2 regions of the Paenibacillus sp. J31R30 genome follow, and region 1 is predicted to be linked to the other one. Evidence: riboswitches for the same ligand, from Rfam matches in the RefSeq annotation. Region 1 holds a riboswitch; the other holds the start of a gene.

Region 1 (3,210 bases):
CGCTGGGAACAAGATGTCGTGGTCGCCCTTACTTTTAACAGTGGTATGCGTAATATTAGTGCGGGCGCGGTACTCGCTGTAGCTTATTTCCCGCCACCCGTTGCGATTCCTGTTGTGCTTGGCATGCTGTTCCAACAGTCACTAGCTTCCCTCTTCGGCTTTCTGCTGAATCGGAAATATGCGTTGAAAAGCGATACATCCAGCTTACAAGTTAATAGCGTTAAAAACATGTAAATGGGTTGTCGACGACCGTCTATGTCTGGGAGAATGACTGCTCTGTCGTCTTCATAATGTCATTTAATTTATCACTTAGCGCACCTAGTAAATCCGCAAGCTGTGACGTTTTGCAAATGAGTTGATCCTGCTGGTCTGTACGTTTACTTACGGATTTCACGTTCTTCGCTAGCTGTGTAGATAGATGCGAAATTTCCTCCATTGTCACGCTGAATTGCTGTGTGCTTGCGGATACCTGCTGGGATGCTCCTTGAACATCGCGCATTTGTATAGCAATGGAATGGACTGCTTTCAGTATGTGTTCAAAAGCGCGCCCCGCAGCAACGACAGCATCGTTACCATGCTCGAAGGTTACAATCACACGATCCATCGAATCGATGGATGCCTGATTATTGGATTGAACATCCTGAATGAGATCCGCGATCTGTTGGGCAGAGGAGCTCGTTTGTTCGGCTAGCTTACGGACCTCACTGGCCACGATGGTGAAGCCTTTCCCGTGCTCTCCCGCGCGAGCAGCCTCGATGGCTGCATTCAGGGCAAGCAGGTTGGTGCGTGAAGCAATGTCTGTAATCAAATTAACGATTTGATTAATTTCTTCAGAGCGTTCGCCCAGCACTTTGACCTTTTCCGCTGTCGTATGAATTGTGCTGTTCATCGATTGCATTTGGTGAACCGCTAATTGGATCAATTCATTGCCTTTCTCAGCTTCCAGTGCAGCTTGATCAGAGATGTCGGATATACTCGACGAATTTTCTGCGATGAGAGAGGTATCTTTTAACATCTCGGTAACGGCATGTCTGCTGATTTCCACCCCTTGTTCTTGATTGATCGCCGCTTGCTCTACCTTGTGCATGGTTTGAACGACTTCAGAGGTTAAGCGATTCAGTTCGGAGGACTGTGTAGAGAGTCCATGTGAATTCATGCGAACTTCCTGTGACGTATCGGAGAGACGTTCAATAATGTCTTTGACGGTTTGCTGCAGTTTATCGTTTTGTACTACTTCGAAGGCTCGTGTGGTTTTGCGATTCGAGACGATTTGGTAAAGAACTGCACTAATAAATAAAATCACGAACACCAAGTGGATGGCAACCATTGAAAACGCATACACTTTTGTCCCATACACCAGTTCAGGAAAGAACAAATATCCCAATAGGTGCTGCGCTGCAAATAACACGGTACTGATCAATAGCAGCTTAATGTTATCATAATACATAAGAATAGCCAGCACCATGAAGATCGAAAAGTGGTACTCAACCATGCCTTTCCCCCCGGCAATAATAGAGAAACTGCTGAAGGTAAGGGATAACGCGTGAAGGATGGGTATCCAGGCATGATCTTTATTAAATCCATACAAAATAACACTCAGACTGACAAGCGCAATGGGCATCCAAAACAGCCACTGTAGTAGGAATACTGATGCGGGAGAAGGTGCTGTCATTGCTTCATGATGCATAGCCCCTTCTGTAAAGCTCGATAAGCCATGAACAAGTAAAGCCAAGATCAATGTTCCGATAACAATGAATTGCATGACACGTTTTTTTGCTTTCATGACAAGCTTCCCCCTAGATATGTTGATGATTAGAAAAGAAAAAGGACCACCCGAATGAAGGATGATCCTATCGAACTCGGTAACCTGTCAACCGTAGCATACAAAATGAATGCGTTAGGCCATGGCTTTGCGTCTCATTGTTTCCAAATGATTTGCCTTTTCTATGAGGTTAGTATGCTAAATAAGAACCCGCTTATCCGTCCATCTATTACTTAAGACACCTGACTTAAGTCACATTTCCTATTGCTTATTATAGGTAGCAAGCCCATATGTGTACATAGCGATAATTGTAATATTTTGTCGATTTGGTAAAAAAATTGACCGCATGTGAAAAAGACTGCTCAGCGATTCGCTGGCAGCCCGTGTGAATCCTATTTACTTCTTAAGACGATTAAACAATATATAGGAGTAAATGACTGGAATTAAGGAACTGATTGCAATAGCTGCTAGGAAGACGGTGATCGCGACGGAGCTCATTAAGAACGCAGCGATAAAAGCAACAACGCCGCCAATCAACATAAGCGGACCGCCCAACCGATGCGTTTTTCTCCAAACTTCTTCATTGGCAAGTGTCCACGGCGTCCGAATGCCAAACGTATAGTTAGGCTTCACCTGCGTCAAAAAGTTCCCCATAACAGCAAACAGCACGCCTATTAAAATCATGGTGATTTTTTGAAAATCAAAGCTGTATCCCAAATTAAAGCAAATGACTGCCCAACCTACGACAGTTAGAAGAATGGTAACCCCAACCCGCGTCACCTCAAAAGCCATAGGGAATTTCTCGAAATTCGCTTTCTTCGGATCGATGAATCTCATCACCCGTATGAATAGCGGCAGCAAACCCAGCAATACCAGCATGAGTAGCGACATTTCTTTGCTCATCGTTCCGTTCACTTCATTGTTCATGTCAAAATGGCTCGCCATCGTATCCGGAAGACGATTATACAGTACTAAGCCCCCTATCGCCGGGGAAAGGCTAATCACAAGTAATAAAATCTCCTTCCATTTCTTCATGACTGTTCCTCCTCATCTTTTTTGTTAAGGATGTTAAACATCCATCCAATGACGTCTTCAACAACGGTCGTGTGCAGCGTATACATAATATGTTGTCCCTGACGTTCATCCAGTACAAGCCCCGCCTGTTTAAGCAGGTTCAAATGATGCGATATGCTCGGCTTACTAATCTTGAAATGATCAGCTATATCTCCAGCATTCATATTTTTTTCCCGCAACAGCTGTAGAATTTCACGACGAGTCGGGTCTGCTAGCGCTTTAAATGCCTCATTCATATGGCCGATCCTCCTCATTTAGACATTTATCTAAATATATAATTAAGATATTACCTCCATTTTTCCCACCTGTCAATTGGCATGTGCCTTCATCTGTTTTGGCTATTAGACTATGTAGGTTTATAATAAAGAAATCAA
Region 2 (3,210 bases), on a different contig from region 1:
CTCAGCGAATTCCTTCACAATTTTAACGTATGCATTGTCGTCCGCAGTTGCAACCTCATCTTCACTCACGTTTGCCGCGTAGAGCACTGGCTTCATCGTCAGTAAATGCAGATCGCGAACTAGAAGACGCTCGTCGTCTGTTAAATCCAAGCTGCGTGCTGGCATATCATTATATAAGGCTTCTTTGATACGTTCCAAACACTCAACTTCAGCTACCACTTTCTTGTCGCCGCCTTTGAGGTTTTTGCGCGAACGCTCGATCTTTTTATCAACCGACTCAATATCTGCCAAAATCAATTCAAGATTAATCGTCTCGATGTCGCCAATCGGATCGACTTTCCCAGAAACGTGTGTAATATTATCATCCTCAAAACAACGTACAACATGCACAATCGCATCGACTTCACGGATGTGTGCTAGAAATTTATTACCAAGGCCCTCGCCTTTGCTCGCACCTTTAACCAAACCCGCAATGTCAACGAATTCGAAGGCTGTCGGAACGATGCTCTTAGGCACAACGATTTCCACCAGCTTCTGCAATCTCTCGTCTGGTACTTCTACTACCCCAACATTCGGATCGATCGTACAGAACGGATAATTCGCAGATTCTGCCCCCGCCTGTGTAATTGCATTAAACAATGTCGATTTTCCTACGTTCGGTAGACCGACGATACCTGCTTTCAAAGCCATTGTCGTTACAACTCCTTAATTTTCGAAAATCATCCTTCTTATTATATAGTACTTGGAGGGCAAAAAAAAGCCTGCAAGCTATTGATTGGCTGCAGTCTTTTTTTCCATTGCTTTTTTGAACTCGTCATCCCGCTTCTGCTCGAAGTAGGTTTCAATCTGATTACGTAGGATGAACCCGCGCAGCGCATTGCTTTGTTCCTCAGGATAGCTTTCGAAGCTGGCGCCGTAATAGTAGCTGTCTTCCAGCTTTTCTTTCCGTATAATTTCCAACTTGCACGGCAGTTCAAAACCTAAATCCAACTCGACTTGAAGCAAGCACTTCTTATGAAGAATACCATCGATCATGGAATTATCGTTGATGGTAAACCCAATTCCATTCATCGAGATATTTTTAATGGATAGTTCAATGGGATTTTCAAGGACATGCAGTTCTTTTTGTTTGATATTCTGGAAACCCATAATCTGACCTATGTTTTTCACAGTCACCCGCGGGAACTCCCGTTTCTCCGAAAACTTCTTTCGATTCTCAGGTGGATTGATCACAATGAGTGAACCAGGTTCTTTCGCTACGACTGTCGTTTGAAGGACGAATAGACCCGATTTGGTGTATAACGTCATTTTCGCCTTGTCTCCAAGCTGAAAAACATCATATTCGGGGAACTCGATCTCCATGATGTCTCCTTGGGCATAGGTAAGAATACCTGTAGACACGAAATCATCCTTGGACAGAACAGCCTTACAATCAATCAATACTTCCGCATCGTATCCTTCTTTACTCCCATACCGCTTCAACGCATCCTGCTTCATCGCCATGTGTACCAACACCCTCCCTCTATCAATGGATTCTACAGAACTTCTCCGCACAAAATAGACTGCCCCCACCTAAAGGAGCAGCCTATCACCTTAATCAAAAAAACATCGATTTTCGGTAACCAGGCTGCCATAGCTCATTAGAACCGTAGACCCTCAGCTTTGCGTCCTTGCTTTTCAACAAGTTTGCTATTGTCGAACCCTGCCGTGTCATTGTATGTAAGCTCATCGTTTATGGTCTGAAAGACCCAAAAAGTCCCACTGATATCACCATTATACGTAGCCTAGATATTTCTTTCAACTAAAATCCTTGCATAGGCGATGTTTTTATTGTATGAATGTGTAGTGGATTGAATATCCACAGGTTTATAAGTTATCCACATTGTTATCCACAGCTTGTTAACAACGAATATTTGTTCGGACTTTTATACACATGTGGATAAACTATTATTGCGAGGTGTCCCCCTGTGGATGAACATATGGATGAACATATCCCTTGGATGAGAGAAGCGATTGGAGAGGCGCTGAAAGCCGAAGCCATCCGCGAAGTTCCGATTGGCGCGATCGTCGTCCATCAAGGTCAAATCATTGGCCGCGGCTACAATTTGCGGGAAACAACTTTAGATCCTCTCGCGCATGCGGAGATGATTGCAATTAAACAAGCAAGCGAGCATTTGCAGGCATGGCGCTTGTTGGACTGCCAGCTCTATGTGACGCTGGAGCCTTGTCCTATGTGTGCAGGTGCGATCGTGCAAGCGCGCATTCCGCAGGTCATTTACGGTACGGTGGATCCGAAGGCAGGCTGTGCGGGGACGTTGATGAACTTGCTGCAGGAGGACCGGTTTAATCACCGTGTCGATGTGGTTAGTGGTGTTCTGCAAGAGGAGTGCTCGACGATGCTGACGCAATTTTTCCGAAAATTACGCGGGAAGGCTTAGAGACGCGTAATGTTTGTCCTTGGGTTAAAATGGTTGCACCCCGAAAACATCTCGTGTTAGAATGACGATACTATGCGCCCGTAGCTCAGCAGGATAGAGCAACAGTTTCCTAAACTGTAGGTCGTACGTTCGAATCGTATCGGGCGCGCCATGGATAAAGACTCTAGAACCGTACTATTGTGCGGTTCTTTTTTGCGTTTGTGAAGCTAGGGTCGGGCGCCGTACGGCTGGACTTAAATCAAAAGGACATTTGGCGAAGTTTGTCGAATAGGGGGTTGAACGATTGCATTATTTTTTTCAAATCTGTCAAGGGGGAATCGAATAATGAAATCACTCAAGAGCAAGTTCATCCTTATCACTTTAACTTTAGTGGTTGTCCCTATGCTCTTTACAACTTTGTTTCATTATCTGTTTGTGACGAAACAATATGCTGCGACCATTGAAGAGAAGAATCGGGCTTTCGCCGCCTCTCTCTCATCCAATGTCGCTTCTTATATCAAAGGCTCGTTCGACGTCATTAATGAAATTGCGGATGAGCCGGAAGTGGCCGCTTTTAACACGGAGGCGCAGAAATCGGCGTTGGAACGGGCGGTGCTGCGAAATCCGCAATATGAGCTGCTGTATATTCAGGATATGGAAGGGATGCAAACAGCACGTTCAGAAGGGGTTCTCACGAACCGCAGGGATCGGTGGTGGTTCAAGCAATTACAGGAGAGGCATCCGAGCTTCGTGAGCAAAGCGTACTATTCTGTGTTCAGCAATGCGCCAATAA

What was found. Region 1 has a riboswitch for cyclic di-GMP ahead of AC58QO_RS17680 (methyl-accepting chemotaxis protein). Riboswitches for the same ligand answer to the same signal wherever they lie in the genome.
Region 2: it holds a riboswitch for cyclic di-GMP, as region 1 does, so the genes downstream of both, AC58QO_RS27040 (PilZ domain-containing protein) here and AC58QO_RS17680 (methyl-accepting chemotaxis protein) in region 1, are expected to answer to the same signal.

Annotation. Positions count from the first base shown of each region.
Region 1 covers NZ_JCAUAV010000004.1:161,913-165,122, forward strand. The annotation lists gene AC58QO_RS17675 (bile acid:sodium symporter family protein) at 1-234, shown strand, start outside; gene AC58QO_RS17680 (methyl-accepting chemotaxis protein) at 254-1,783, opposite strand; cyclic di-GMP riboswitch class I at 1,859-1,950, opposite strand; gene AC58QO_RS17685 (SdpI family protein) at 2,159-2,797, opposite strand; gene AC58QO_RS17690 (autorepressor SdpR family transcription factor) at 2,794-3,072, opposite strand.
Region 2 covers NZ_JCAUAV010000011.1:175,381-178,590, forward strand. The annotation lists gene ychF (redox-regulated ATPase YchF) at 1-690, opposite strand, end outside; gene AC58QO_RS27040 (PilZ domain-containing protein) at 769-1,503, opposite strand; cyclic di-GMP riboswitch class I at 1,615-1,701, opposite strand; gene tadA (tRNA adenosine(34) deaminase TadA) at 1,980-2,438, shown strand; tRNA gene AC58QO_RS27050 (tRNA-Arg) at 2,513-2,589, shown strand; gene AC58QO_RS27055 (methyl-accepting chemotaxis protein) at 2,763-3,210, shown strand, end outside.